Regions from separate parts of the Ferrovibrio sp. GW821-FHT12F09 genome, predicted to be linked through region 3. Evidence: predicted binding sites of a transcription regulator. Region 3 holds the regulator's gene; each other region holds the start of a gene.
What was found. Region 3 encodes LexA, which represses DNA repair genes until DNA is damaged. Its sites were predicted from a motif close to ATGTTCTANTTTGGTTC; they were not measured.
Positions count from the first base shown of each region.

Region 1: the regulator LexA is predicted to act here: its motif matches at 5,907-5,923, upstream of AC1ROB_RS09140 (ImuA family protein).
Region 2: the regulator LexA is predicted to act here: its motif matches at 8,543-8,559, upstream of AC1ROB_RS03725 (S24 family peptidase).

Region 1 covers NZ_JBXAPZ010000001.1:1,839,585-1,849,995, reverse strand. The annotation lists gene AC1ROB_RS09170 (ABC transporter permease) at 1-230, opposite strand, end outside; gene AC1ROB_RS09165 (ABC transporter substrate-binding protein) at 311-1,867, opposite strand; gene AC1ROB_RS09160 (class II aldolase/adducin family protein) at 1,895-2,671, opposite strand; gene AC1ROB_RS09155 (GntR family transcriptional regulator) at 2,791-3,501, shown strand; gene AC1ROB_RS09150 (histone deacetylase family protein) at 3,498-4,526, shown strand; gene AC1ROB_RS09145 (NAD(P)/FAD-dependent oxidoreductase) at 4,536-5,759, opposite strand; gene AC1ROB_RS09140 (ImuA family protein) at 5,979-6,665, shown strand; gene cysW (sulfate ABC transporter permease subunit CysW) at 6,681-7,535, opposite strand; gene cysT (sulfate ABC transporter permease subunit CysT) at 7,550-8,404, opposite strand; gene AC1ROB_RS09125 (sulfate ABC transporter substrate-binding protein) at 8,492-9,493, opposite strand; gene AC1ROB_RS09120 (sulfate/molybdate ABC transporter ATP-binding protein) at 9,539-10,411, opposite strand, start outside.
Region 2 covers NZ_JBXAPZ010000001.1:710,877-721,287, forward strand. The annotation lists gene AC1ROB_RS03680 (glutamate-5-semialdehyde dehydrogenase) at 1-59, opposite strand, end outside; gene proB (glutamate 5-kinase) at 56-1,189, opposite strand; gene obgE (GTPase ObgE) at 1,182-2,219, opposite strand; gene rpmA (50S ribosomal protein L27) at 2,317-2,577, opposite strand; gene rplU (50S ribosomal protein L21) at 2,610-2,918, opposite strand; gene AC1ROB_RS03705 (thermonuclease family protein) at 3,006-3,512, opposite strand; gene AC1ROB_RS03710 (diacylglycerol/lipid kinase family protein) at 3,620-4,561, shown strand; gene AC1ROB_RS03715 (tellurite resistance TerB family protein) at 4,574-4,990, opposite strand; gene AC1ROB_RS03720 (ATP-dependent DNA helicase) at 5,061-7,835, opposite strand; gene AC1ROB_RS03725 (S24 family peptidase) at 7,839-8,474, opposite strand; gene AC1ROB_RS03730 (hypothetical protein) at 8,615-9,103, shown strand; gene AC1ROB_RS03735 (hypothetical protein) at 9,154-9,369, shown strand; gene AC1ROB_RS03740 (portal protein) at 9,375-10,411, shown strand, end outside.
Region 3 covers NZ_JBXAPZ010000001.1:2,466,640-2,477,050, reverse strand. The annotation lists gene AC1ROB_RS12325 (sensor histidine kinase) at 1-120, opposite strand, end outside; gene AC1ROB_RS12320 (DNA-3-methyladenine glycosylase I) at 318-1,040, shown strand; gene AC1ROB_RS12315 (class I SAM-dependent DNA methyltransferase) at 1,144-2,037, shown strand; gene AC1ROB_RS12310 (divergent polysaccharide deacetylase family protein) at 2,056-3,474, opposite strand; gene AC1ROB_RS12305 (O-acetyl-ADP-ribose deacetylase) at 3,611-4,132, shown strand; gene AC1ROB_RS12300 (methyl-accepting chemotaxis protein) at 4,102-6,408, opposite strand; gene lexA (transcriptional repressor LexA) at 6,733-7,479, shown strand; gene AC1ROB_RS12290 (ComEC/Rec2 family competence protein) at 7,529-9,739, opposite strand; gene gltX (glutamate--tRNA ligase) at 9,871-10,411, shown strand, end outside.

The sequences.
Region 1 (10,411 bases), 630 kb from region 3:
AAACTGGCGATGCCCGACACATAGAGGAAGAGCTGCTTGTGCATCGGCTGGTCAAGGCCGAATTTCTCACGCAACTGCGCGACGAACAGCTCGTCGGTGGCGCCGGCCTCGCCGGCCATAACCACGGCCGGGTCACCGGGCGCGGCTCGGATCAGGAAGAAGTTCAGCACGATGATCGCCAGCAGAACGATCACCGCCTTCACCAGGCGTTGGGCAATGAATGACAGCATGATTACTCAGGTCGACAGGGGAGGCCGATAATGCCCCCCTGTGGCAACCAGGGTCGCCGCAGGGGGGAGATAACCTGAGCTTACTTGTCGATCCAGGCGTCGCGGAAACCGTCGTTCACACCGATACCGGTGGTGACCAGATCCTTGACCCTGCACTTGGTGATCGTCGGGAATTCCAGTTCCAGCAGCCAGGCGACCGGAACGTCGTCGATCAGGATCTTCATCACCTGATTGTAGAGTTCCTGGCGCTTGGAGTCCGGATAGGCAGTGGCGGCCTCAGCGAACAGCCGGTCGACTTCCGGATTGGAGTAGCCTTCGACATTGTTGAAGGGCGAGCCCTTGGCGATGTTCGAGGTTACATAGTTACGGCCGACGCCCAGCGCCGGGTCGCCATACTGGTAGAGATAGCTGAAGCCGATGTCGTAATCCCATTCGCCGAGCTTCTGGTTATAGCCCGGCACGTCGGTAGCGACCATCTCGATATTGATACCGACATCCTGCAGATTCTGGCGCACCGCCTCACCCCAGCGGGCCCAGGTCTCACCATAGGGCAACGGCATGAAGCGAACCTTCTCGCCCTTGTAGCCGGCTTCCTTGAGCAGCGCCTTGGCCTTGGCCGGATCGTATTTGTACTTGGCCAGGCTCTTGTCGAAGAACTTGGTGGCCGAGGAGATCGGGCCGACCGCGACTTCACCCAGGCCGTTCCACACCACGTTCTTGGCAAAGTCGCGATCCATCGCGTACATCACCGCTTGGCGGAACAGCTTGTTCGACGTCGGGCCCTGTCGGTTGTTCAGCCACATCCAGGCCAGCGGGCCGAAATACTCCCAGCCTTTGCCGGTGACGCAGACATCCTTCATCTTGCTCAGGCGCGGCACGTCGAAATTCTCGACCGAGCCACCGGGCAGGATGTCGACCTTGCCCGTCTCGAAGGCCACCGAGCGCGCGGCGGCATCCGGGATGACGTGCCAGTAGATCTCGTCCAGATACGGCTTGCCCTTCACATGGTAGTTCGGGTTCTTCACCAGCTTGATGAAGCTGCCCTTCTGCCACTCCTTGAACATGAAAGGACCGGTGCCGATCGGCGTGTTGTTCGCCGGCGCCGTCTTCCAGTCGATGCCATCATAGATATGCTTGGGCACCATCGGCATCGAGCCGACCTCGAAGATGCCGATGAACGGGCCGAAGGCCTGTTTCAGCTTGAACACCACGGTGTAGTCGTCCGGGGCCGAGACGCTGTCGACCTGTACCAGGTTGGCGCGGGCGCGCGGATTGGTCTGCTTGATGAATTCCACAGTAAACAGCACATCGGCCGCCGTGAACGGCTTGCCGTCATGCCAGGTGGCGGTCTTCACCAGCTTGAAGGTATAGGTCTTGCCCTCGTCGGTGATCGCCCAGCTCTCGGCGAGGCCGGGCTGGGGCGCCAGCTTGGCGTCGTAGCGCAGCAGGCCTTCGTAGATATTGCCAGCCACCATCTGGACCGGGCCATTCTGCAGCATGGCCAGCATCAGGCCGGGCGGTTCCGGCTGGATAATGGCGTTGGCGATGCCGCCCGCTTTCTGCGCCATCGCGCCGGTGGCGAGACATGTGGCGATACCGGTGGCAACGAGTAGACCGATCAGGCTTTTCTTCAGCACAGCTAACCCCCTCTGTGTCAGTATCTGTCAGGTGCGGTAGTCGGGATCCGTACGCTCCAACATCCGCTTGAAAGCCTCCCATTCGATGTCCGGCTTGTTGCCGGCTTCTACCCTGTCGTAACCCACGCGGTATTGTTCCGCGGTCTTTTCCGGAATGCCCGGCGGCGCCTGCATGACAGGCGCGCCGGCCGACTGGATCGCCAGCTGCGCCCGGCAGGAGCGTTCCAGGTTGAACATCAGCTTGAAGGCCTCCGCCACCGAGCGGCCGCAGGTCAGCAGACCGTGGTTGCGCAGGATGAATACGTTCTTGTCACCCAGATCGGCGATCAGCCGCTGGCGTTCGTCGAGGTCGAGCGCGATGCCTTCATAGGTGTGATAGGCGACGCGGCCGTGGAATTGCATCGACCACTGGTTCAGCGGCAGCAGCCCCTCTTCCTGACAGGAGACCGCCACACCGGCCACCGTATGGGTGTGCAGCACGCAGACCACGTCGGGCCGGGCGGAATGGATGGCGCTGTGGATAGTGAAGCCGGCCGGATTGATCTCCAGGCCCAGCGGATCCTCGATGACCTTGCCGTCGATATCGACGGTGACCAGGTTCGAGGCCTTCACCTCCTCGAACCGCATGCCATAGGGATTGATCAGGAAGCGGTCATGGCCGCCGGGCAGGCGCGCCGAGATATGGGTGTATATGCTGTCGTCGAGGCCGTGACGGTGGATCAGGCGGTAGGCAGCGGCGAGATCGGTTTTGGTCTGCCAGGACAGGTCGTGACTTTTGTCCAGGCTACGAATGGATGCACTCATGGGTCTTCGCCTCCGCAAACAGGGCGTCATCCTGTCATGGCTTTGAAATGACTCGCAATCGAAAAGTGTCGACAGTCGACGATTTGTGAGATAGACCGCTTCTTCAAGGACATACCCTGATGCGCCTCGCCTCAAAGCCGGTCGGTTTGCCCGCCATCGTGAGCCAGGATCTGGTCAGCCAGATCGCCCGGTCGCTCACCGCTGCGATCATTTCCGGACAGCTGTCGCCCGGCGCCAAGGTGGCCGAGGCCGTCGTGGCGCGCGAACTGGGGGTCAGCCGCGCGCCGGTGCGCGAGGCCGGCCGCCTGCTGGAAAGCCAGGGATTGCTGGTGGCGATTCCCGGCCGCGGCTTTTTCGTCCGCACCCATGCGCCTGACGAGATCGACGACCTGTATGACCTGCGCATCTGCATCGAAAAACACGCTGCCGTCCTCACCGCCGGCCGCCTGACGCCGGACGGCCGCGCGGCGCTGCGCCGCCAGCTCGACGTGCTCTACGAGACTGCCGCCTCCAACGATCCCGCGCGCCAGGTGGAAGAGGATTACCGCTTCCACCGGCTGATCTGCGAGATGTCGGGCAACCGGCGCCTGCTGCGGCTGTTCGACGACCTGGCGTCCGAATTGCGTATCGTGATCGGTCTGATCGGCCGCCTCTACGACGATCCGCACCGCATCGCCGAAACCCATGAACCGCTGCTGGCCGCCATCGAAAGCGGCGATGTGGGGAAGATTCATGAAGGCGTAGAATACCATCTTGGCGACGCCTGGCGCGGTGTGGCGCAACTGGTGCGCACCCTGCCCGCCAATCAGACGACGGAGAGAGTCCCGTGAAAGCCGTCTACAGCGATGCGCATCAGAGCCACGATCCGCAATTCTTCCTGGTCCGCGGGGTGGTCCGCAAGACCACCGAGCAGCCCGAGCGCGCGACGCGCCTGCTCAATGGCCTGAACAGCGGCAAACACACCATCCTTCCGGCCCAAAGTTTCGGCAACGACCCGCGCGCCCGCGTGCACAGCCCCGATTATCTCGCCTTCCTGGAACACGGCTTTGCCGAATGGCAGGCGCTGGGCGATTCCAATGCCGAGATGATCCCCAATATCCATGCCCAGCGCGGCCAGGATACCAGCTATCCCACCGGCATCGTCGGCAAGCTGGGCTGGCATACTTCCGATACCGCCTGCCCCATCGGCGCCGGCACGTTTGCCGCCGCCTGCGCGGCGGCCGATGTCGCCACCACGGCGGCGCAGATGGTGCTGGATGGCGAGGATACCGTCTATGCGCTCTGCCGCCCACCCGGCCACCACGCCTATCGCGACATGGCCGGCGGCTTCTGCTACCTCAACAACAGCGCGATTGCGGCCGCGCATCTGCGCCAGAAGCATGAGCGCGTCGCCATCCTGGATGTCGATGTCCATCACGGCAACGGCACCCAGGGCATCTTCTACGATCGCGGCGACGTACTGACCGTGTCGATCCATGCGCATCCGGGCAGCTATTATCCGTTCTACGTCGGCTATGATCACGAACGCGGCAGCGGCGCCGGCACCGGGGCCAACTTGAACATACCGCTGCCGCTGGGCACCGGCGATGCCGATTACATGGTGGCACTGGATCGCGCCGTGAAGACGATCAAAGCCTTTGCGCCGGGCGCGCTGGTGGTGGCGCTGGGCCTCGATGCTTCCGAGGAAGATCCTCTGCAGGGCCTGAAAATCACCACCAAGGGTTTCAGTCAGATCGGCGCGGCGATTGCCCGCATCGGCCTGCCCACTGCACTGGTGCAGGAGGGCGGCTATCTCTCCGACATCCTCGGCGTCAATCTCGCCGCCGTGCTGGCGGGCTACGAAACCGCGCGCTAGCGGTCATCCCTAACGATCTACCGCGAACAGGTCTTCCGCCCAGTGGCGCTCGCCGGCGACCAGTGACGCCAGCATGTCAGCCGCGATGGTGCTGAAGGTGATGCCGTTGCCGCCATAGCCATAGGCGGCATAGCAGTTCGGATGCGCCGGCACCCGCCCGATCAGGGGCAGGCCGTCGCTGGTGGTACCAAAAAAGCCCGACCACACTGTTGCGATCTCGGTTTCGATGATTGGCAGCAACCGCTTCAGTTTGTCGATCAGGATGGCGGCCTTGCCCGGCGTCAGCGCATCGCGGGCCGGCGCCGCGGTGATCGCCTCGTCTTCGCCGCCCACCAGGATGCTGCCATCCGCCGTGCCGCGCATATAGAGATAAGGATCGGAGGCTTCCCAGATTGGCCCCTTGCCCGGCCAGGGAACGCCGTGCGACTGCGGCGCCGTTGCCAGCGCCCAGGTCGACACGATCTGATGCCTGTGCGCCGGCACGAAGGGCGGCATTTCATAGCCGGTGGCGAGGATCAGGCAGCGCCCGCTAATGACGGCGCCATGATCGGTATGCACCGCGACGCCATCGGCGGAGAAATCGTAATCGACCGCGCGCGACGGCGTGAACAGGCGCGCGCCGCGCGCCACGGCGGCTGACAGCAGGCCATGGGCCAGCGCCATCGGATTGACGTCGCAGGCATCGGCCGACAGCAGCGCCGCTCCGCGATCGATGGCGAACCGATGCACCAGATCGTCACGGACCAGGTATTCCAGCGGCAGGCCGGCGCGATGCCGCAGCCGGTATTCCTCGCGGAGCTGCGCCGCATCGAGCTGGTTGCCGGCAAGGAACAGCGATGGCCGCCAGGCCGCATCGCAGGCGATGCCGAGTCCATCGATGGCCCGGCCGATCTCCTGTACGGCGGCATAGGCGTAATTGAATATCTTCGCCGCCTGCTCATAGCCGATGCGGGTTTCCAGCTCGACCATGGGATTATCGATCTCCCATTGCACGATGGCGGTGCTGGCCGCCGTGCTACCGCGTTGCGCGGCATGCCGGTCGATGAGGGCCACCGCATGCCCGGCGCGGCTCAGCCGCTCGGCGATGAAAGATCCGGTAATGCCGGCCCCGACAATTACGATATCGGTCTTGCAGGATGCGAACGGACTTTCAGGCAGCGACAGTTTCGGGGCCTGCAGCTCCCAATAGGATTGGCCGGAGCGCAGCTTCAGGGACACGGTTTGATCGGACATGAGGACAGCCAAACGCCCGACCCCTGGGGCAAGTTGCCTCGGTCGGGCCCAACCGCGACGTTCCGTTGATGCTCCGGCCATGCGGATAGCAGTGTCTTTTCAAATACTTGCCCAAGAATGCTCCAGACCGAACAGGAACATTAAAGAGAATTAATAAAGAACATATTGCGTCCATACGAGACCGATGATAGAACATGAGAACATTCTTCGGAGGTTCCCATGACCCGCCCCGCCACCATCGAACGTCTGCGCAGCCGTCTGTCCCAGTTCTCCCTGGACGGCACTTTCCTGCGGCCCGGCGGCAACCTGAAATTCGGCCTGGCGGCCATCGACCGCGTGCTGCCCGGCGGTGGCATGGGCTGCAGCGGCCTGCATGAAATGACCGGCGACTACACTGCTATCACGATGTTTCTGGCGGCCCTGACCAGCCGCAATCCGCGTCAGCAGCCGGTACTGTGGATCACCCCGGACCAGCAGCTCCGCGCCACCGACCTGGCGCAGCAGGGCCTGGATCACCGCCGCCTCACCATCGCCTGGACGTCGCGTCCGGCCGACCGCCTCTGGGCCATGGACCAGAGCCTGCGCGAACTGGGCTATGGCGCCGTGATCGGCGAATTCGACAGTCTTGAAGAGTCAGACATCAGCCGCCTGCAGAATGCCGCCGCGCGCAGCAACAGCGTCGGTATCGTGATCCGGCGCGACCGCGTCGCGGCCGCTGCGGCACTGACCCGCTGGCGCATCGAGCCGGCGCGCAGCGACGGCCGCCATACCTGGCTGCAGATCACGCTGGAGCACAGCAGCAACGGCCGCACCGGGTCCTGGCTGCTGGAATGGACGCCGGAAACCCACAGCTTCCGCCTGTTGGCCGACCTGGCCCAGCCCGATCAGGCGGCGGCAGCCGCGTAAGCCTGTTTTCTTAAGTCAGTGCAGCGGCGCTTGCCGCTTCTGGATGCGTCGTTCCAGTGCCGCCTTGATCACCAAGGCGATCAGAGCAATCAGCGCCAGCGTGCTGGCCGCGGCAAAGGCGCCGACGGCATTGTAGTCGTGATAGAGCAGTTCCACCTGCAGCGGCAGGGTATTGGTTTCGCCGCGCACATTGCCTGACACCACCGAGACCGCGCCGAATTCACCGATGGCGCGGGCGGCGCAGAGCACGGTGCCATACAGCAGCGCCCAGCGGATATTGGGCAGGGTTACGCGTAAGAACGTCTGCCAGCCGCTGGCGCCCAGCGTCACGGCCGCCTCTTCCTGCTCGCTGCCCTGCGCCTGCATCAGCGGGATCAACTCGCGCGCCACGAACGGGCTGGTAACAAACAGCGTGACCAGGAAGATCGCCGGCAGGGCGAACATGATGCGGATGTCATATTGCTCCAGCAGCGGCCCCAGCAGCCCCTGCCCGCCATAAAGAAGGATATAGATCACGCCGGCGACGATCGGCGAAATGGAGAACGGAATCTCGATGGCGGTCAGCAGCAGCTTCTTGCCCGGGAATTCGAACTTCGTGATCGCCCAGGCCGCCGCGACCCCGAACAGGATATTCACTGGCACCACGGCCAGCGCGACCAGCACCGTCAGCAGGATCGCATGCAGGGTTTCGCCATGCAGGATGTTGCCGACATAAGTGCCGACGCCCTTCGAGAAAGCCTGGGCGAAGATCACCAGGATCGGCGTCAGGATGAACAGGATGGTCAGCACCACGCCCAGCCCGATCAGCAGGCGCGGCACCCAGTCGACTGATTTCTTTCCGGCAGGAAAGGGCGATTTCTGTGCAGGCATTGATGACATTGCCATCACCCGCTCTTGCGCTTGTAGCGCATATGCCAGGCCTGCAGCACATTGGTCAGCAACAGGATCGTGAAGGCGGCGACCAGCAGCACCACGGCGATGGCCGAGGCGGCGGGATACTCGTATTCCTCCAGCCGGATGAAGATCAGCAGAGCGGCGATCTCGGTTTTCATCGGCAGGTTGCCGGCAATGAAGATCACCGCGCCGAATTCGCCGAGGCAGCGCGCAAAGGCCAGCGAGCAGCCGGTCAGATAGGCCGGAAAGATGGCGGGGAAGATCACCTTGCGGAAAATGGTGCCGCGATAGGCGCCAAGCGTGGCGGCGGCTTCCTCGATATCAGGCTGGATGTCTTCCAGCACCGGCTGCAGCGTGCGCACCACGAAGGGTGCGCTGGTGAAGGCCATGGCGATCGCCACGCCAATCACGGTGTAGACCACGGTGATGCCGGCGGAATCCAGCAGACCGCCATACCAGCCGTTCTTGGAATAGAGCGCGGTAAGCGCGATGCCGGCCACCGCGGTGGGCAGCGCGAACGGCAGATCCATCAGCGCGTCGATGATGCGTTTGCCGGGAAAGTCGTAGCGCACCAGGATCCAGGCCATCAGCAGGCCGTAGGCGGCATTGAACAGCGTCGCCAGCAGGGCCGCGTAGGCCGTGACCTGCAGCGAGGCGAGCGTGCGCGGGCTGGTGATCAGGCGCCAGAAGCCGGCCGGGCCGATCTCGGCCGATTTCAGCAGCAGCGCAGCCAGCGGCAGCAGCACGATCACTGCCAGGTACAGCAGGGTGGTGCCGATGGTGAGGCCAAAGCCGGGAAGGACATGCCGGGGGCGCGGCCCGGCATGGGGAACAACAGCAGTCATGGTGGGGACTATAGTGGAGAACCGCCCTCGGAGAGAACCGTCCCGTCCGGCGTTGATCCGGCCGGGACGGTTTGCGTCAGATCGGCCTCAGCGGTTGACGAACACCTGGTCCAGCGTGCCACCTTCGGAGAAATGCTCCTTGGTGACCTTGTCCCAGCCGCCGAACACATCTTCCACGGTGACCAACTTCACAGCCGGGAACTGGCCCTTATACTTTTCAGCCACTTTCGGGTTGTGCACGCGGTTGAAATTCTGGGCGAGAATTTCCTGACCCGCCTCGCTGTACAGGAACTGCAGGTAGGCCTTGGAAACCTCCTGGCTGTTGCGCTTGTCCGCCACGCGATCAACGACCGCCACCGGGAATTCGGCCAGGATCGACAGCGACGGTGTCACCAGGTCGAAACCCTTGTCGCCATATTCCTTGCGGATGCCGTTGGTTTCGGCCTCGAAGGTGATCAGCACGTCGCCGATCTCGCGTTCGACGAAGGTGGTGGTCGAACCGCGGCCACCGGTATCGAAGACCGGCACATTGGCGAGGAACTTCTTCACGAAGTCCTTGGCCTTGGCATGGTCGCCCTTGTTCTGTTCCAGCGCGAAGGCATAGGCGCCCAGATAGGTATAGCGCGCATTGCCCGAGGTCTTCGGATTAGGGAAGACCGACTTCACGTCAGGACGGGCCAGATCGCTCCAGTCCTTGACGTTCTTCGGATTGCCCTTGCGCACCAGGAAGGCCGGCAGCGAATAGAAGGGCGAGGCGTTGTTGGGGAATTTCTTCTGCCAGTCGGCCGAGAGGAACTTGCGGTCGGCCAGGATCTGTACGTCGGTGAACTGGTTGAAGGTCACCACGTCGGCCTGCAGGCCTTCCAGGATCGAGCGCGCCTGCCGCGAGGTGCCGGCATGCGACTGCTTGATCTCCAGCGTCTGCCCGGTCTTGGCCTTCCACTCGGCGGCAAAGACCGGATTGATCTGGGCGAACAGTTCGCGTGCGATATCATAGGAGACGTTGAGGATTTCAGACGGCTTGTCCTGCGCCATCACAGGCGAGGCGGCGAGAACAAGGGCTGTCGCGAAAGTGGCGAGCCGTTTCATGACGGAAGTTCCTTTTTTCATTCTGGCAGAGGGTCGGGACGGAAATCAGAGGGCGGCGCTGCGGATGCCGCGGGTATCGGCAGCCACAACGGGCACGCGCGGATGCGGCGGAGCGAAGATGCGGCCGCGCAGGATCTGCAGCCGTACCGTGTCGCCGCGGCGCAGCTGGCGGTCGCGCACCGCCTCGCGCGGCAGCTCCACCTCGATCGGGCGGTCGATGCCGGGCAGCGCGATATCGTAGCGGAAGCTCGGACCGTTCGAGGCCGTGCCGGCGATGCGCGCGGTGGCGGCGCTGTCGGGCAGCAGGTCAATCTCATGTGGGCGCACGAACAGGGTCACGTCGCCGTCGCCGGCCGCCATGCGGGCCACGGCGCTGGTATCGGCATTGGGCAGCACCAGGCGGCCGTTCTGCAGCGCGGCCGGCAGTTCGTTCACGCCGCCGAGGAAGCGGGCCACGAACGGGCTGGCCGGATTCTCGTAGATTTCGTCGGGCGTGCCGACCTGCTCGATGCGGCCCTCACCCATCACCACCACACGGTCGGCCAGTTCGAAAGCCTCTTCCTGGTCGTGGGTGACAAAGATGGTGGTGGTGCCAAGCTGGTCATGCAGCTCGCGCAGCCAGCGGCGCAGGTCCTTGCGCACGCGGGCGTCCAGCGCGCCGAAGGGTTCGTCCAGCAGGAGGATTTTCGGCTGGATAGCCAGCGCACGCGCCAGCGCCACGCGCTGCCGCTGGCCGCCCGAAAGCTGGGCCGGATAGCGCTGGCCCAGGCCGTCGAGCTGGACCAGCGAGAGCAGCTGGTCGACGCGGGCCTTAATCTCGGCATCGGCGGGGCGTTCGTCGCGCGGGCGGACGCGCAGGCCGAAGGCGATATTCTCGGCCACCGTCATATGCTGGAACAGGGCGTAATGCTGGAAGAC
Region 2 (10,411 bases), 1.8 Mb from region 3:
CGACCGATCTCGGCCATCAGGGCCGTGCTGTCAGATGAGATAGAACTCTGGACGTTCATCGCAGTACCAACTCGTCACGATGGATCATTTCGTCGCGGCCACGGTAGCCGAGAATCTCTTCAATGTCGCCGGATTTGTGGCCTTTGATGCGACGGGCATCTTCATCGGCATAAGCCGAAAGTCCAACAGCGATCTCGGTGCCGTCGCGGGTGCAGACGCGGACCAGATCGCCGCGCTGGAAACGGCCGTCGACAGCGGTGACGCCGGCGGGGAGCAGCGAGCGGCCGGACCGCAGCGCTTTCACCGCGCCGTCATCCAGCGTCAGCGTGCCCTGCGGATTGAGATGGCCGGCGATCCACTGCTTGCGCGCGGCAGCCGGCGTCGAATGGGCATGGAACCAGGTGCAGCGTCCGCCGTCGCGTATGCTCTGCACCGGATGCAGGTGTTTGCCGTTGGCGATCACCATGGCACAGCCGGCGCCGACTGCGATCTTGGCGGCGACGATCTTGGTGATCATGCCGCCGCGGCCGAGGCCGGAACGCGACACGCCGGCCATGGCTTCGATCTCCGGTGTGATCGCCTCGATCTCGGTGAGGAATTTCGCATTCGCGTCGAGGCCGGGATCGGCGGTGTAGAGTCCGTCGATGTCCGACAGCAGCACCAGGCAATCGGCCGAAATCATCTGGGCCACGCGGGCGGCCAGGCGATCGTTGTCGCCGAAGCGGATTTCGGCAGTGGCCACGGTGTCGTTCTCGTTCACCACCGGCACGACGCCGAGTTTCAGCAGCGTGTTCACGGTCTCGCGGGCATTCAGGTAATGCCGGCGCGATTCCGTGTCGCCCAGCGTCAGCAGCAGCTGCGCCGTCTTCAGATTGTGTTTTGCCAGCGCGTCCTGCCAGGCGGATGACAGCCGGATCTGGCCGGCTGCGGCTGCAGCCTGGCTTTCCTCCAGTCGCATGGCTTTCGCCTCGAGGCCGAGAATGCGCCGGCCGAGCGCAATGGCGCCCGACGAGACGACCAGCACTTCTTTTCCATCGGCGCGCAGTTTCGCGATGTCCTCGACCAGGGCGGTCAGCCATGCATCGCGCAGCGTGTTCTTCTCGGCATCGACCAGCAGCGACGAGCCGACCTTGATGACTATGCGCCGGCTCTCCTCAAGAAGATTGGCCTTGCCGAGGCCGTTACTCATCCTCGCCGGCCTCGAGCTCGATCCGCGCTTTCTCGGCCGCGCGCGCTTCGGCGATGATGGCATAGAGTGCGTCGCTCACCACCTGCACGCCTTCGCCGGTGACGCCCGAAAGCGCCAGCACCGGGCGTTTCGCGGCGCGTTTCAGCTTGGCGATCTTGTCTTTCAGTTCATCAGCCGGGATCGCATCGATCTTGTTCAGACCGATGATCTCCAGCTTCTTGTCGAGGTCTGCGCCATAGACCTTCAGCTCCTTGCGGATCAGCTTCCAGTCCTTCACCGGATCTTCAGCGGTGCCGTCCAGCATGTGCAGGATCACCGCGCAGCGTTCGACATGGCCGAGGAAGCGATGGCCGAGGCCGGCACCGTCGGCGGCGCCTTCGATCAGGCCGGGCAGATCCGCCAGCACGAATTCGCGGTCGTTCGATTTCACCACGCCGAGCTGCGGCTTCAGTGTGGTGAAGGGATAATCGGCAACCTTGGGCTTGGCGCGGCTGACACGGCTCAGGAAGGTCGATTTGCCGGCATTGGGCAGGCCGACCAGGCCGGCATCGGCGATCAGTTTCAGACGCAGCCAGACCCACTTTTCCTCACCGGGCCAGCCGGGATCGGCGCGGCGCGGCGCGCGGTTGGTGGCCGATTTGAAATGTTCGTTGCCGAAACCGCCATCGCCGCCCTTGCACAGCAATACTCTCTGGCCGATCTCGGTCAGATCGGCGATCAGGGTCTCGTTATCCTCGGCCAGAACCTGCGTGCCCTTCGGCACCTTCAGGATCACGTCATCGGAATTGGCACCCGAGCGCTGGCGGCCGGAACCATGGCCACCGCGCGCGGCGCGGAAATGCTGCTGGTAGCGATAGTCGATCAGCGTGTTGAGGCCATCGACGCATTCGACCCAGACATCGCCGCCCTTGCCGCCATTGCCGCCGTCAGGTCCACCATATTCGATGAACTTCTCGCGGCGGAAGCTGACGGAGCCGGGGCCGCCCTGTCCGCTTTCGATATAGACCTTGGCCTGGTCGAGGAACTTCATCTGGATATCGGTCTGTCAGTAAGGGCAAAGAAAAAGGGGAATGGCCTGCGCCATTCCCCTTGATCGATTGTGATGCTTGCGGGAAAGGCGCGTCTACTTACGCCTCCGGCGGGAGCACCGAAACATACGAGCGGCTGCCCTTGCCCTCGTGGAACTTGACCTTGCCATCGGCGGTGGCGAACAGGGTGTGATCCTTGCCGATGCCAACATTCTTGCCCGGATGCACCTTGGTGCCGCGCTGGCGGACGATGATGTTGCCGGCGACAACGGCTTCGCTGCCGTACTTCTTGACGCCGAGGCGCTTGGACTCTGAGTCGCGACCGTTGCGGGAAGAGCCGCCAGCTTTCTTATGTGCCATGGAACTGTCTCCTTAAACTGTTCAGCGCGCGCTTAGGCGGCGATCTCGAGGATCTTCACCGCAGTGTAATGCTGGCGATGACCGTTCTTGCGACGCGAATTTTGACGGCGGCGCTTCTTGAAGATGACCAGCTTCGGGCCACGGGTCGGACCGACCACTTCGGCGATGACCTTGGCGCCGCTCAGCGTCTTGCCGAGCTTGACGTCGGCGCCGTTGCCGATGGCGAGAACCTGGTTGAATTCGATCTTGGCACCGGCTTCGCCAGCCACCAGTTCGACCTCGAGCACGTCGCCCGCTGCCACCTTGTACTGCTTACCGCCGGTCTTGATCACTGCGAACATCTTGATATTCCATAAGAAAGCGGCAGCGCCGGCCGTCCGGCACCGCCTGAATTCGAGGGGCGCACTATAGCCGGGGCCAAGGGGCTGTCAACCCCGGATTCGGGCCGGTTTTTGCCGTCTGTCGCGCCGCCAGTCCCAGGCCGGCTGGGCGGTGGCCGTGGGGGCCCAGATGCCATTCCTTAATATCTGGGCCTCCAGCTCGGCATCGGCGTAATCCGGGGCGTAAGCCGTATAGGCCCAGGCCAGACCGGCCCGCACCATGGCCCGGTTGAGGTCGTCCCCGCCGGCATAGCAGATGGCCACCACCCGGCCATAGCGGTCGCGGTCCTTCTCTGCGCAGGTGACGGCCCGGCCGCGGATCAGGCCGCGCAGATAGGCCGCCGCCTCCTGGCCGCACAGCCAGTCATGGCCATCCCTTTGGCAGATTTGGGCTTTTTCGGGAGCGTCGATGCCATGCAGGCGGTAGTTCACCCCGGCGATCTTGATGGTGTCGCCGTCCAGCACGGCTGGCAGGAGCGCCGGTTCGGCGGCCCGGGCCGGTGTCGCCAGTATAAGGAGGAGCAGCGGCAGGAGCCGAATCGCATACCATGTCATGCATCCGGCTTAGCATATTCTGGTATGCGCTGCTGACCGGGCCACGGCCCCGACTGTCACAAAACCATGGCTGACGCCCGGGCGGAAAATCTGCTATCCGGGCCGCCATGTCCGGCTCCTCCGTCCCTGCGTCCTATCGTCGCCGTCTGCTGGTGATCTACAACCCGACGGCCGGGCGGCGGAAACGCCATCGCCTGGAGGCCTATCTCGACCTGCTGGAAGATGCCGGCTGTGCGGTCGAATTCCGGCCCACCGGCAAACGTGGCGATGCCGAACTCTTTGCCGCCGATGGCCATGCCGAGAAATACGATGCGGTGGTGGCGGCCGGCGGCGACGGCACGATTGGCGAAGTGGCCAATGGTCTGCCGGAGCGCAGCGCGCCGCTCGGGATTTTTCCGCTGGGCACTGCCAATGTGCTGGCGATGGAAATCGGCCTGCCGCTCGATCCGCCCAGCGTGATGCAGGCGGTGCTGCATGGACCGCAGACCATGATCTGGCCGGGCTTTGTGAATGACAGGCTCTTCACCATCATGGCCGGCGTCGGCTTCGACGCCCATGTGGTGGCCAAGCTGCCGCCGAAGCTGAAGCGCTGGCTCGGCAAGGCCTCCTATGTGATCGAATCCTTACGCCAGCTCGTGCAGTACGAGGTTCCGGGATATCGCCTGACGATCGATGGCAAGGATTACGACTGCGCCTCGGCGGTGATCGCCAAGGGCCATTTCTACGGCGGGAAATTTATCTGCTCGCCCAATGCGCGGCTGGACGATCCGGCCTTCGAGGTCTGCCTGTTCCGCATGGGCGGCCGCATCGGCGCGCTGCGCGCGACAACGGCGATGACCCTTGGCCTGCTGCAGAAGCTGCCGGAAATCGAGCTGGTGCGTGGACGCGAGATTGTCATCCATGGCAAGGCCGGCGAACCGGTGCAGGCCGATGGCGATATTGCCGCTGTGCTGCCAGCCGCGACCCGGATCAGCGCGAAAGCCATTCCGCTGATCGTGCCGCAGGGCAGCGCGCTGGCGACGGCAGCGCTACAGACCGCCGCCGAATAGTCTCCGGAATTTTTAGTGCGGCAGGCGCTTGTAGCGCACGCCGGCGCCGCGCTCGATGGCAGCGGCATGCAGGCGCTCGACGCCGAGTTCGTGACGCAGCATTTCCAGCCAGCGCAGTTCTTCCTGACGGCCATGACCGTCGACCGCGACGATATCGCAGGCCAGCGCATAGGCGGTTTCCACCCAGTCGGCCGGCAGGGCCTCCTTGACCAGGCCGAGCACCGCATCGACGCCGTCTTCCTGATCCAGCAGCGCCACGCAGTCGCCCACGGCCACCTGCATGGCGTCGAGACCGTAGCCGCGGAAGATCGGCAGATGCCGCACCGCCACGTCGATGGCGTTGATTTCGGAGTCTTTCAGCTTCCCGTCGGCCACGGCGGCAATGACCATGGCATAGATCAGGGCATTCTGGGGCGTGATGGTCGACATGCGGAACAAGCCTTCGGAACGGGGAGCGCTTCGACTAGCGGCCGAATGCGGCGAAAGGATGGCTGCCAGTTTAGGCGAGATTTTGCGCTTCGCCAGTGCCGGCGCGCATCGATGTGAGGAAGCTCGCCGTTTCCGCCACGGCGTCCCTGATTCCGACGCGGCGTACATCGACGCTGGCCGGAAAAGCAGAGAGGAGACGGGAGGGCAGCTGCGCGTCCAGCACAACAAAGACGCCGTAATCGTCAGCACGCCGCAAAAGTCGCCCATAGGCCTGCTTCAGCTTCAGGCGGGTCAACAGATCGTCATAGGCCTGGCCGCCGAAAGCCGCCTTGCGCGCCTTGTGCAGCAGGTCGGGCCGCGGCCAGGGCACGCGGTCGAAGACGACCAGGCGCAAGGACGCGCCCGGCACATCGACACCATCGCGCATCGCGTCCGTGCCCAGCAGGCAGGCGTTTTCCTCGGCGCGGAAGATGTCGACCAGCGTGGCGTTATCCAGCGGATCGACATGCTGTGCGTATAACGGAAGGCCGGCTTCGGCCAGCGGCCGCAGGACGCGCTTCTGCACGGCGCGCAGGCGGAAGATCGCGGTGAACAACCCCAGGCCGCCGCCGCCGGAGGCCAAGAAGAGTTCGCGATAGGCGGCGGCCACCTGGTCCATGGCATCGCGCCGCACGTCGGTCACTACCAGCACGCGGGTGCGGCCGGCATAGTCGAAGGGCGAGGGGAAGGCGGCACGGCGGGCCGGTTGCGGCAGATGGCGCGCGCCGCTGCGGATCTCGGCACTGGCCCAGGCGGCTTCCGGCGCCGCATCGGTTTTCATCGGCGCGATATCGCGCAAGGTCGCCGATGTGATGGCGACGCCATGGGCCGGTTTCAGCACAGCGGCAGCGAAAGGCTGCATCGGGTCGAGGTAATGGCGATAGAGGCCGAGATCGAGATCGCGGCCGTCGATGCGCTCCAGGCCGAACCAGTCGACGAAGGTCGATGGCGTTTCGGTCTGCAGGTCGAGCAGCATGCTGCGCCAGGCATCCAGCGTCAGCTTGCGTCGCAGCAGGCCGCGCACGGCGCCTTCCATGCGGCTGCGCGTCGCCGTGTCCAGTTCGGCGGTTTCATCGGCCAGCATGTCGCTTAAGGATTTGCTCAGGCCGTTCAGCGGCTCAAGCAGACGTTCGATGCCATGGGCAAAGGTCAGCGCGGCATCTATCAGGCCCTCGACCGGCTCGCGCGTCGGGCATTCCAGGCCATAGGGGCTGTCCGGCTGGGCGCTACGCGCCAGTATCTGCTGGCGTGTTTTGGCCAGAAACTTTTCGCCACTGCCATTGGCATTACCCTCGGCCAGACGCGCCAGCCAGCCCTCGCCGGGCAGGCAGCGCGCGGCCTCGACGATGGCATCCAGCATGGCCTTGCCGCGGTCGTCCTGCGCCACCAGGTCGCCGATGCGGTTGGCCAGGCCGCGGGCGCGGCTGCGGCGTCCGCCTTCCGGCCCACGCAGCCAACGCCGCAGGTCGACGCCTTCCATACCGGTCAGATGGGCGGCGAAAGCGCCGTCGGCGGCTTCGAACAGGTGGTGGCCTTCGTCGAAGACATAGCGCAGCGGCTTCTGCGACTCATCCTCGCCCATCGCGGCCTGGATCATCACCAGGGCGTGGTTGGCGATCACCATCTCGGCCTTGCGCGATTTGCGTACGCTGCGCTCGATGAAGCATTTGCGGTAATGCGGACAGCCGGCATGAATGCATTCGCCACGCTGATCGGTCAGTCCCAGCGTGCGGTTGCGGCCATGCAGGTCGACGGCCCAGGCGGGAAAATCGCCGCCAGCCAGGTCGCCGTCGCGGGTGGCGCCGGCCCAGCGCGCGATCAGGCTGAGCGGCACGATATCCTGGGGCCGCGCGACGCCGCCCTGGCTCGCATCCTCCAGATTCAGCAGGCAGAGATAATTCTCGCGGCCCTTGCGCACCACCACTTTGGCGGCCTTCTCGGCCGGATCGGAAAACAGACGGTCGAGTTCGCGATCCAGTTGGCGCTGCAGGTTCTTGGTATAGGTGGAGAGCCAGACGGTGCCGCCATTCTTCTCGGCCCAGACACTGGCGGGTGCGATATAGCCCAGCGTCTTGCCGATGCCGGTGCCGGCTTCGGCCAGCACGGTTTCCGGCATGCCGATCATTTCGCGCGGCGCGAAAGCCTGCGCGGTGGTGGCGGCATAATCGGCCTGGGTCTCGCGCAGCTCCGATGTCGTACCCAGCAGGCGGGCCAGACGCTCGCGCGCCTCCATCGGCGACACCGTCTGCGTATCCGGTGGCGGCGGCGGCGCGTAATCCACCCATTCGGGCAGTTCCTGCCAGATGTCGAGGCCGCCGAAACCGCCGGCCGGCACGCTGGAAGCTTCGGGCCCCAGCGCGGTGAGCAGATAGATGGCCCAGGGCCAGCCGGCTTTTTGCAGTGTCTGCGCGAGACGTGCGCTGCGCTTCAGCGCACGCGGCTGCTGCTTCGGCAATTCTTCCAGCAGGGTCTGCGCGGCATGGTGCAGATACTGGGCGGCTTCCTCATCGTCGGCGGCGTCAAGCTCGAGGCGCGCCAGCAGGCCATGGGGTGTCGGCAGGCAGAATCGCGCCGGCCGTACGAAGGCGAAGAGATCAAGCAGGTCATAGGCCGGGAAGGGTTCGACACCTAGCCGCGTGGCAGTCGCCCTGCCATGCACCAGCAGCGGCGGCGTGGCACGGACGCGGCGGGCAGCGGCATCGGCGGAGATTTTTTCCAGCCGGCCGTTCTCGAACCACCAGGCGAAACCGCCGCCGGCGACCAGCGCCGGCAGCCGGCCGAGTGCGGCTGCCAGAGAATCCGACATGGATTACTGCGCGGCCCAGATGATGCGGGCGATCCAGGCGATGTCCTGCACGTCGAAGGCGCGCTCGGGGAATTCGGGATTGAAGGAGGCGAGTTCGATGCGGGTCAGCGTGCGGCGCGCCAGCATCTTGCACATGACTTCGCCCTGCACGGTCTTGGCGATCACGCGATCGCCGCGACGCACGCTGGCGGCCGGCGAGACAATCACGATGTCGCCGTCGCGATAAACCGGCAGCATGCTGTCGCCGCTGATCTCCAGGGCATAGGCCTGGCTGTCGCCCAGTTCGGGGAAGGGCACCTTTTCCCAGCCCTCACCGATCGGGAAGCCGGCATCGTCGAAGAAACCGTCCTTGCCGGCCTGGGCCAGGCCGATCAGCGGCACGCGCTGCGTGCTGCGGGCCACACCGCCGGTCTCGATCAGCAGGTCCATGAATTCCGGCACGCTGGCGCCGGTGGCCTCGATCACCTTGGCGATCGATTCAGTGGACGGCCAGCGCTGCTTGCCATCGCGAGAGGTGCGTTTCGAGCGGTTGAAGGTGGTCGGATCCAGCCCGGCCTTGCGGGCGAGTCCGGACGCAGTCAGGCCGTAACGTTCGGCCAAGCCGTCAATAGCGGCCCATATTGCCCGGTGAGTCAGCATGGGACGATAGTCTTGTAAATTCAGGGTTTTGGCTACAGGAATATTCTCACTAAACCTATTTGACATGAGAACAATATAGGAATATAAGGGTCTAAAGAAACGAGAATTTTTGTTCTGTTCCTATCGTAGCAGGGTTGGATATGAAACAAATTGCGGAAAATCGGGCGAAAATGGCCCGTCCGGCACTCGTGTCGTCTGCGACAGGGCCAACCGCAGGCCACCGTGCCGTGGTGGTTTTCCTCGAGGAGACCCGGCTGCCCAAGCTGCGCCGGCTCAAGCCCGGCTTCCGTCACTGCCTCGCCTATCTGGCCCTGGATGATGGCTGGATCGGAATCGATCCGCTCTCTCATCGCCTTGAAATCCGAAGCTTTTCCGGCTGGTCGCCGCAGGCCGACCTGGCCGCGCATCTGCGGGCGCGCGGCCAGTGCGCGCTGACCGTGCCGGTGCTGGATCCGCCGCGCCGGCTGGCACCGCCGCTGCCGTTCTCCTGTGTCGAGACGGTCAAGCGCCTGATTGGGCTGCACTGCTGGTCCATCAGAACACCGTGGGAACTTTTTCTTGAGTTGCGGAAAATATCCCTTGATTATGGATTTGTTTCGTTCTATTTTGACTCCAGAAAGAACATTTAAGCAACTTGGCGCCGATATGGACCGGTGCCAGCCAGCGAAAGGCCTGCAACATGGGTGGGATTTTCTCTTCGCCGTCACCGCCGCCGCCGCCGCCCATCCCGGCCCCGCCGCCGCCGAGTGAAAGCGAGGCCGAGATCGCCGAACGCGCCGCGCGCGAGCGCCGTCGCCGGTCCCAGGGCGAAACCATCGCCACCTCCTGGCGCGGCCTGGACGACAACGTCGCCGGCGGCGCCCCCGCCGCCGCGAAACGCCTGCTGGGCGAGTGAGCCGCATGTCGATCACTCCTGTCTCCACAGCCGGCGCCACCGTCGATCCCTTGCAGACCCTGCTCGATCCGCAGGCGCTGCGCCGCCGTCACAGTCGCGCGCGCAGCCAGCGCAGCAGCTGGGATGCCCTGTGGCAGGATTGCTACGACTATGCGCTGCCGCTGCGTCGTCCCGGCACGGCGGCCGGTTTCAATACCGGTGGCGGCCGCGTGAACGAGCGGCTGTTCGATGCCACGGCCGCCGATGCCGCCGAGCAGCTTGCCGCAGCCCTGTTATCCCAACTGACGCCGCCATGGTCGCGCTGGTTTGCCTTCCAGCCGGGCCGCGATGTGCCGGAAGCCGAGCATGGCGCCATGGCTGCGGAACTCGATAAAGCTGCCGCCCTGCTGCAGGCGCAATTCGACAAATCAAATCTCAGTGTCGAGCTTCATCAGGCGTTTCTTGATCTGGTGGTGGCCGGCACCGCCTGTCTGGCCTGCGAGGAAGCAGCGCTCGGTGAGGTCAGCGCCTTCCGCTTCTCCGCGGTGCCGCTGAACGATCTAGTGCTGGAAGAAGGCATCGGCGGTCGGCTCGATACGGTCTTCCGGCGCCAAGACTACAGCCTGGACCATCTGGCCCTGCGTTATCCGGCGCTGGAACGGCAGGCCTGGTTCGCGGCGCGGCGCCAGCGCGACCCCGAAGCGCGGCTGGCGGTGCTGGACTGTCTGCTGCCCGCGCCGACGCCGATGCATGGCTATGTCTTTGCCGCTCTGCTCGAAGACATCGCGCTCGACGATCAGGCCAGCCTGCTCACGCGCGGCCGTTTCGATTATGCGCCCTTCATCGCCTTCCGCTGGCTGAAGGCGCCGGGCGAAACCTATGGCCGCTCGCCGGTGATGAAAGCGCTGCCCGATATCAAGACCGCGAATAAAGTCGTGGAGCTTGTCTTGAAAAACGCGTCGATCGCCGTGACCGGCATCTGGCAGGCCGACGATGACGGCGTGCTCAATCCGGCCAATGTGAAGCTGGTGCCGGGCGCGATCATCCCCAAGGCGGTCGGGTC
Region 3 (10,411 bases):
GATTCGCAACACCGGGATGGCGCCGGTCAGTTCAGCCTCGGCCGACTGATAGATGCGCTTGCGGTCTTCCACGATCAGCGCAATCGTGACGGCCCAGGCGACGATCAGAACGAATGCCATCAGGACAAGAAGGAGTCTGTGTGGAGATCGAATGGCTCTCCCCATCCAGCCGACACCAGGTATGACTTTCGAGTCCAAGGTCTGAGCACCGATAACAGATGACATGCTGTCAGGCAGAAAGTATGGTCAGGAACAATTATCTGCGACAACTAAAAATTCGTCAGTCTACCCCGCTATTCGAAGTCCAGACCGCCATCATGCCGACCGCCTTCAAAACCATTCGCGCCCGCGCGGAAAAGCGCAAAGGCGGCCCGGCCGCCCTCAAAAAACTGCTGCCGGCAGTGCCGGACCAGAAGGCGCTGCTGAAGCTGAAGGACGATCGCGCGTTGGCCGAGATGGCGAAGCGGGTCTTCTCGGCTGGCTTTGTCTGGAGCGTCATCGAGAACAAGTGGGACGGCTTCGAGACCGCCTTCCAGAAGTTCGAGCCGCGCAAGCTGGCGCACAAGCCGGATGAATTCTGGGAGAAGCTCGCCTCCGACAAGCGCATCGTGCGCAATCCGCAGAAAATCCGCAGCGTGCGCGACAACGCCCAGTTTGTGGTCGACATCGCCGCCGAATACGGCAGCTTCGGCAAACTGCTCGCCACCTGGCCGAAGGACGATCAGGTCGGCCTGCTGGAGCTGCTGGCCAAGCGCGGATCGCGACTCGGCGGCAATACCGGCCAGTATCTGATCCGCTTCCTTGGCCGCGACAGCTTCATCGCCTCGCGCGACGTGATCCTGTGCCTGCGCGATGCCGGCGTCGCGCTGACCGACAAGGCCGCCTCGAAAGGCGACATGAAAAAAATCCAGGCGCAGTTCAATATCTGGGCGAAGGAAAGCGGCCTGCCGCTGATGCATATTTCGCGGATTTGCGCGATGTCGATCGGCGAAAACTACGAAGCCGAGCGGCTCAAGCGCGCGATGGGCGAGGCCGAGTAAGACATAATCCTGCCGGTTATGGTTATCGACCCGTAAACGCCGCTGCAAATAAACTCAATTATATCGTTGGTCCGGATACGGCATCCGCCGCTAGCTTGGCCTGATGCAACACGATCTTTCACTCGACGCCGTCAGCTGGGAACAGCGCGGCATCCAGGCCCGCGACGCTGGCCAGCATGCGGAAGCGGAAGCCTGCTTCGCGCAGGCCGTGGCGCGTGACGAACGGCCGCTGTCCTGGCTTGGCCTCGCCCTTTGCCAGATCGATCAGAAGCGCCCCGACGACGCCGTGAGCAGCCTGCGCCGGGCGCAGGTCCTGTCGCCCAAATCCGGTGTCGTGCGCCACCTGCTCGACTCCCTGACCGGCACCAATACGCTGCGCGCACCCGATACCTATGTCACCTGGCTGTTCAACACCTATGCCAGCGAATTCGATGCGCATCTCACACGGCTCGGCTATCAGGGTCCGCAGATGCTGCACAGCCTGGCCGAACGCGCGCAGTGGCCGGTGCAGCCGACCGCCCGCATTCTCGACCTGGGTTGCGGCACCGGCATGAGCGGCCAGCCCTTCCGCCCCTATGCCGCCCGGCTGGACGGCATGGACCTGTCGCCCGGCATGCTGCGCCAGGCTGGCAATCGGGGCATCTACGACACGCTGCAGCTCGGCGAAGTGCATGAGCTGCTGCGCCAGGCGCCGGAAGCGGCCTATGACATGGTGATAGCCGCCGACACGCTGATCTATATCGGCGATGTGGCCGATCTTTTCCGTCTGGTGACTCGCGCGCTGAAACCCGGCGGCAGTTTCCTGTTCACCGTGGAAACCGGTGAGGCCGGCTTTGCACTGACCGCCAGCGGCCGCTACAGCCATGCCGATGCCTATCTGCGCCGCTGTGCCGACCGGCTGCTGCGCCATGCCGACTGCGTGGACGGCGTCATCCGCATCGAGGCCGGCAAAATCACGCCGGCACGCGCCTACCGCTTCGTCAAGACCGTCAACTGATCCGGTAAATTGTAAGGTTCAGCGTTCCTGCTGCTGACGACGCAGCAGCACCGTGCTGACCGGCACCAGGCTGAAGCCGCGCTCTTTCGCCGTCGCAATCCAGTTTTCCATAGCGGTCAGCGTGGCGGCATGGGGATGCCCGATGGCGATGACATCGCCGCGCGCCCTGGCGATGCGTTCCATCGCCGCCAGTTCATGGCCGATGCCCGGCGAGCGCTCATCATCGAGGAAGAGATCCCGTTCGGCCGCATCCAGACCGCGCTGGCGCGCCAGCGCCGGGCCGGCCGAGCTGGGACCCGACAGGCTGTCGAGCCAGAAGACCTGACGACGGTTCAGTTCGTTCAGCACCGCGCCCATGCCGGCGGCATTGGCCGTGAAGCGGCTGCCCATGTGGTTGTTCACGCCGACATAGTCGCTGAAGCGATCCAGATGCCAGGCGATCCGGCGCTGCAGCTCAGCCTCGTCGAGGCCGACATACAGCGCATTGGGACCGGGATTGTTGCGTCGGGCATCCAGCGGCTCCATCGGCAGATGCAGCATCACCTCATGGCCGGCAGCACGCGCCGCCGCACTCTGCTCCGACAGATCGTTCGCGTAGCTCATGAACGACAGCGTCACCGGCCCCTGCAGCCTGGTGGCGCGCTGGGTACCTTTGCGGTCGAGGCCGGCATCGTCGATCAGGAAAGCCACGAAGGGCGGCTTGGCCACAGCAGGCGGCGCCACGGCGCGCGCGCGCCAGGCAGGCGCTTCGCCGGGATTGCGCGGAGCAAGCGACGGCGGCGGCGCGGGCGCAGCCGTCAACTGGACCGGTTTATCGCTGGCCGGTGCCTTTTTGGCCACCGCCGGAACAGCAGCCTGAGTCACCGGAGCCGGGAGTGGCGATGCCGGATTTGCCGGCACGGCAGCAGGCGCGGCCGGAGCCGCAGCGATCTCAGGCTTTGGCTCGGGCTTCACGGGTTCGGTGACCGTCGCCGGTGCGCTGGCCATGATGGCCGGCGTCGGCACCGGATCGACCTTGATCGGTTCAGGCAGCGGCGGCATGACGGCGGCCTGCTGGGCGAATTCGGAAATCGGACGCCAGCCCCGTTCGGGGCGAATCTCGGGCGCAGCCGTGGGAGCAACGGGCGCAGCTTCTGCCGGTTGCGGCTGCAGCGGCGCCACGGCGGCGACGGCAACGGGCTGCGGTCGCGGCGCGTGGCCCACCGCCATGCCCATGGCCACACCGCCAGCCAGCAGCGCGGCTGCGGCTGTCATCAGCGGCCAGTTGACCGCCAGGAAACCACGGGTCTTCTGCGGAGGAGTTGCAGCCGCCGGAGCAGCAGCCGGGATCGGGTGGCCCGGGACGCTACGCGTCTGCATGGCGCCATAGGCACCGGCGGCAGCCTGTGCCGAAGCGGTGCGGCGCGTCTTCAATCTGAGGGCGGCAGGATCGCTCATCTGACCCGGTTAAAGGATTGCGGCGGACACGGCAAGGGCGGTGTGCAACGCGTTGCCGTCATTGTCGTTTCGGCATGGTTAGCGAAGCGTAAAGACAGCCCTGCCCGTCGACTCGGAAAGGCATTAAACTTTGGCTATGGGCGAGGCAGCAAAGATCGACATTGTTACCGGCGACATCACGCGTCTGGAGGTCGACGCCATCGTCAATGCCGCCAACGAAAGCCTGCTGGGCGGTGGCGGCGTCGATGGCGCCATCCACCGCGCGGCCGGACCGGGACTGCTGGCGGAATGCCGCGCCATTGGCGGCTGCCCCACCGGCGAGGCTCGCATCACGGCGGGCTACACTCTGCCGGCCCGCTATGTGATCCATACCGTCGGGCCGGTCTGGCATGGCGGCAGGCGCAACGAAGCGGCACTGCTGGCACGCTGTTATCGCAACAGCCCAGCCCTGGCGGCGGAATACCGGCTGGCGGCGATTGCCTTTCCCGCGATCTCGACCGGCATCTACGGCTACCCGCTGCAGCCGGCCACCACGATTGCCGTGGCCGAGACCCGACAGCACCTGCAGGGCAACAACTGGCCGCAGCGGGTGATCTTCTGCTGTTTCTCCGCAGAGGCGGCGGCCGTCTATTCGGCCGCCCTGGCCAGCGGCTCCTGATCGAGCCGGAAGAAGGTGATCGAGGTGGCCAGTTCGCGCGCCTGATCGGCCAGCGACTGGGCCGAAGCCGTGGTCTGCTCGACGAGGGCGCCGTTGCGCTGGGTCATCTCGTCCATCTGCGTCACGGAATCGTTGATCTCGTCCAGTCCTGACGCCTGCTCCTGGCTGGCGATCGAAATCTCCTCGATGATGCCGGCGACCCGCTTCACGGCATCGACGATACCGGTGAGGCTGCCGCCCGCCTCGTTGACCAGCGCAGCACCAGATTTCACCTGCGCATTCGAGGCCGAGATCAGACCCTTGATCTGCTTGCTGGCATCGGCCGAGCGCTGGGCCAATGTACGCACCTCCTGCGCCACCACGGCGAAGCCCTTGCCGGACTCGCCTGCCCGGGCGGCCTCGACGCTGGCATTCAGCGCCAGAAGATTCGTCTGGAAGGCGATCTCGTCGATCAGGCCGACGATATCGACGATCTTGCGGGCGCTCTCCTCGATCTCGCGCATCGCCTCGACGGCACGACCGACCACGGTGCCGCCGCGATCGGCGGTGTCGCGCGCCGTGACGGCCAGCTGGCTGGCCTGACGCGCATTGTCTGCGTTATGCCGCACGGTGGCGGTGATCTCTTCCATCGACGAGGCAGTGCGCTGCAGGTTGGCGGCCTGCTGCTCGGTGCGCTGGGCCAGATCGCCGCTGCCGACCGAGATTTCGGCCGAGGCATCCCGCACATTGCCGGCGGTCTGCGACAGGCGGCCAACGATATCGGCCAGCTTTTCCGCCAGCGTATTGGCGTCATCGGAGAGTTGTTCGAACACGCCACGATGGCCGCCGGCGATGCGATGCGTCAGATCGCCCTGGGCCAGCGCCCCCAGCATGCTGCCCAGATCGGCCAGCGCCTTGTCGACGGTGCCCAGCAGATCGTTCATGCCCAGACCCAGGCGCTGCATCACGCCCTGCAACGCGTCAGCGTCGATACGGCGCGTCAGGTCGCCGGCGGTGGCCGAGGCGACGATCTGGCCGATGGCGTCTTCCAGCAGCTTTTCCTGTGTCTTACGCTCGGCCTCGAAATTCTCGCGGTCGCGCTCGACCTGCTGCTGCAGCTTTTCATTCTCCTGGCCGTTGGTCTTCAGCACCTCGACGGCGCGCGCCATCTCGCCGATCTCGTCCGAGCGGCCGGTCTCCTGCAGTTCGACCGACCAGTCGCGGTCGGCCAGACGCCGGGTCACCGCGGTCATGCGCAGGATCGGCGCCACGATCTGCGGCCCGATGAACATCAGCCCGATCAGCAGCGCGATGACCAGGCAGATCACGGTGATCGCCACCAGCACCAGCTGCGCCGTGGTCGCCTGCCCGGCTGCCGAAGCGGACGCGGCATCGGCTGCTGCGGTGGCGGCTGCCACCAGTGCCCCGACCTTGGTGCCGAGTTCGGCAGCGGCATCGCGCGCCTGCGTCAATGCCAGGCCGGCTGTGGTCATGGTGCGGATCTCGCCGCGCCGGATCTGGAAGATGCTTTCCGAACCCTGCCCGTAGCCCAGCAGCTTGTTAGTGGTGTTCTGCAGTTCGATGACGTCGAACTTCTTGCTGGCCCAGTCGAGCTCTTCAAGCGCGCTACTGTTCAGCTTGACGAATTCGCTGAACAGCTTGTCGAGCTCAGGGTTGCTTGGCGCCTGCGCTGCCACCGCCATCACCGCCACCAGCTGGTTCACCGCATTGCCGGCGGCGATCAGGGCATTGGCCGCATCGGCGGCCTCCGATTTCGCATTGGGCTGGCGCAGTTCGTAGATGGCGCGGTCCAGCGCCGGCTGCATCAGCGACTGGAAGGTGATGTAGTCGGCGCTCATCCTGGTCTGCAGCTCTTCACGCTGCTTCACATAGCCCAGCCGCGCATTCACCGAACGGTTGATCTGCGCCACCATGGTGTTGAGGAAATCGACCGATTTCTCGATCGCCTCGATCTGCTCGGTCTGGCCGGCCGGCGCCGCCACCTTCACGGTTTCCACCGACTGCTTGAGCTTGGCCTGCTTGGCCCTGAGCGCGGTGAGCGCCTTTTCGCGATCCTCGTCGCTGGTGGCATTGGCCAGCACCGGCGCGCCGGCCGCGAGGTCGGCGCTGGTGCCCGAAAGCTCCAGCGCCGTGATCACCGCTGGCAGGTTGGTGGTGGTGATGCCGGCATAGCTGTTCTCGACGCGGCCGAAGAACAGGCCGCCGATGACATTCGAGACCAGCGTCAGCGCCGCAAGGACGCCAATGGCCAGATAAAGCTTCTGACGGATACCCATACTTTCCTCCCCCTGCGGACGTCCTTCTGGGCGTCCGGCTCTGAAGCCATGCCGGCTTTTCTTGCTTACCGACATACTTTCCCACTGGAGCCATCGCCGTAAAGGGGGAGAGAGATACGGGTGTATGTTCGGCGACAACTCAACCTATAGGAAGCTCTTTTCGTTCTCCTACTAGATGTGGGCCCTAGCCTGTGGAAAAATACTTGACCCGAATACAGAACCTCATTAGAACATTTCGTGGGTTTCATGTTCGTTCTGGTTTGTCGCCGGCCTGTCCCACTCCCCGGCCCCGACCGCCCAGGACCTTAAATCGAGGAGGCTTCCATGCTGACCCGGAAACAGCACGACCTGCTGCTCTTTATTCACGACAAGCTGGAGAATTCCGGCGTGTCGCCGTCCTTCGAGGAAATGAAGGAGGCGATGAAGCTGAAATCCAAGTCGGGCATCCATCGCCTAGTGACCGGCCTGGAAGAGCGCGGCTTCATCCGCCGTCTCGCCCATCGCGCCCGCGCCCTGGAAGTGCTGCGCCTGCCCGATTCGGCCGTGCCGGTTCGCGGCGGCGTCGGGGCCCCGGCCCGCAGCGCCACCCCGCGCAACCGCCTGATGCCGCGCGCCATCGAAGGCGGGGCCGGCGGCAACAGCCCCATGGCCGGCACGCCGGTGAACGTCAATCCCTATAACGCCCGCGACATCGTCACCCTGCCGCTCTACGGCCGCATCGCCGCCGGCACGCCGATCGAGGCGCTGCGCGACATGAGCACGCAGATCGATGTGCCGATCGGCCTGCTGGGCAATGGCGAACACTACGCCCTGGAAGTCGCAGGCGATTCGATGGTCGATGCCGGCATCATGGATGGCGACACCGTCATCATCCAGCGCAGTGACAATGCCGAAAACGGCACCGTCGTCGTCGCCCTGGTCGACGATCAGGAAGTGACGCTGAAGCGCCTGCGCCGCAAAGGCAACTCGGTGGCGCTCGAAGCCGCCAACCCGGCCTACGAAACGCGCATCTTCGGCCCCGACCGGGTCAAGGTGCAGGGTCGCCTGGTCGGCCTGCTGCGCCGCTACTGAGTTTCAGCGGATTGAATACCAAACGGGGCGCCCTTCGGCGCCCTGTTTTTTATGAGCCGCGCTCGGGCCCGTGCCCCTTGGGCACGACCCAGGGCCGGCGACCGCGCTGCTGTGCCACGGTGAGCAGGCGGATGGCCCCGGTTTCGCGCGCCAGGAATAGCGCATGCGTGCCGCCACGCCACAGGTCGTTGCGATCGATGACGATTCTTGCGGCCGGACAGCGATAGCGGATCGGCATCTGGGCCGCGATCACCACATCGGCATGTTTGCAGTCTTCGGTGATCGCCTTCGGCTGCCGCGGCAGCGCCACCAGAAAACCGTCACGCCGCCAGGAGCAACCCTCCGGATCGCAGCGCAAGCTGCCATCGACGCCGGATCGGCCTTCGGTGTCGTTGCGTCTGAGCGTCGGCCAGGGATAAAGCGGTGGCGCCCCCAGCCGCTCCCACCAGGTTTCGGCGGCAAAGCCGCGCGGCGGCGTGGAGGTCAGATAATACCGGTCATCCTGCGCCCGGGCTGCAATCAGGCGACCATCGCCGCTGACCAGAAGATCGGGCTGCGGCACCAGCCAGGGTGAAGCCGTACCGATCAGGAGACCGGCCAGCCCGAGCCAGCGCCAGCGCTGCTGCCACAGGCATAACCACAGACCGCCACCGGCAATGGCACCCAGGCCCCATAATGGCATCGCCGGTACCACGCCAACGGCATCGGGCCAGCCGGCCACCCATTGCGCCAGCGCGATCAGCAGATCGATGCACCAGACCATCGGCACCAGCGCGAGGGCTTCGAGGCCCAGCGGCATCAGCAGGAAGGCCAGCACGATCAGCGGCATGATCAGGAAATCCACCAGCGGCGCGGCCAGCAGGTTGGCGATCAGGGCATAATCGGCGACGCGATTGAAATGATAGGCGGCGAAAAAGGACGAACCCAGCCCGGCCACGAAGCTGGCCGCCATGGTGCCGAGCAGCCAGAGCATGGCGATCTTTACTGGTCCCGCCTCGCTGCGCCAGCGCGTCAGTCGCGGTGCGAATTGCTCGAATGCCGCCACCAGCGCGGTGACGGCGGCAAAGGACATCTGGAATCCGGGATCGAGCAGACTGTCGGGCCAGAGCACCAGCAGCAGCAAGGCTGCCCAGGCCACCGCGCGCAGCGTGATGGCGCGACGGTCCAGCATCACGGCGATCAGCGCCAGGGCGATCATCACCAGCGCCCGCAGCGTGGGCAGTGCCGCGCCCGACAGCAGCGTATAGGCGGTGGCGCCGAGCAGGGCCGCGACCGCCGCCCATTTCTTGATCGGGTAATGCAGGGCCAGATGCGGACTGAGCGCCAGCAGGCCGCGCACGAGAAAGAACAGCAGGCCAGCCACCAGGGTGAGATGCAGGCCCGAGATCGAGAGAATATGTGCCAGGCCAGAATCGCGGAATGCTGCATCCACGCTGTCGGGGATCGGTCCGCGCACACCGGTCATCAGCGCCGCGGCAATCGCGCCGCCGGCGCCCTCGGTCTGCGCGGCGATACGGCGCGTCCAGTCCTGCCGCAGGGCACTGAGCGACAGCAATGCCGCATCGCGCCAGTCTTCGGGTTCGGTCTCCGGCATGGCTTCGGGCGTGCTGATCGCATAGCCCACGGCGCCAATCTGGCGAAACCAGGCATAGCGCGCAAAGTCGAAGGCGCCGGGCATCGCCGGCTCCGGCGGCGGCAGCAGCATGACGCGCAGGCGGATACGGTCGCCCGGCCACAGAATGCTGCCGTCACGGTTGAGCGTGATCCGCACGCGACGCGGCGTTTCCGGCTCGCCAAGGCCGCTGAAGCTGACGCGGTCCAGCAGCAGGCGATGACCGGCATCGCGCGGCTCGGCGTCCAGGACCCGACCTTCGAGCCAGACCGCGCCGCTCATCCGCTGCAGGACCGGCGCCGCCACGCTGGCGCTGCGTTCCGCACCAAGCCACACCCCGGCCGTAACGGCCAGAGCCATAATCAGGGGCAGTCGCCACAGCGCCCGGCGTGCGAACAGCACCAGCGCCAGAACCAGCGCCGCGACACCCAGCCGCAAGGGCAGCAGCGGCGGTTCGGCAGGAAGAAGGAAATATGCAGCAATGCCGGTCCCCAGCAGGGCCGGCAACCAGAGAAACCAGCGTTCGCGCTCGGCCAGCAACGTGGCGATGGCATCGAAATCGCGCAGATCGCGCCAGCCTGCCGCCATGCCTGCGACAAGCCCCGAAACCAACCGCTGCCATAATAGCTGTTGCGCCAGACGGGCCATGGCGGAAAACTCTGCATACCTGCCCTGCGGTCGCCAATCCGTGCAAATCGGGAACGCGGCTTGCCCGCCTGCACCCGTATGCTAAAACCCTGCGGCAATCGTCATTTCCGCTCTCGCGTCTGGATCGTTCCATGAAGGTCGTTACCCGCTTCGCCCCCTCGCCGACCGGCTACCTGCATATCGGCGGTGCCCGCACGGCCCTGTTCAACTGGCTGTTCTCGCGCCACCACGGCGGCACCTTCCTGCTGCGCATCGAAGACACCGATCGCGAGCGTTCGACCGACGATGCCGTGCAGAAGATTTTCCAGGGCCTGAAGTGGCTGGGACTGGACTGGGATGGCGAGCCGGTGATGCAGTTCGCCCGCATGAACCGTCATGCCGAGGTGGCGCATCAGCTGCTGGCCGAGGGCAAGGCCTATCACTGCTACTGCTCGCCCGAAGAGCTGGAGGAGATGCGCAACAAGGCCAAGGCGGAAGGCAAACCGATCCGCTATGACGGCCGCTGGCGCGACCGTGATCCGAAGGATGCGCCGGCCGGCGTTAAACCCGTCGTGCGTTTCAAGGCACCGCAGACCGGCAGCACTGTGATCAAGGATCATGTACAGGGCGGTGTCACCTTCCAGAACGAGCAGCTCGACGACCTCATCATCCTGCGCTCGGACGGCACGCCGA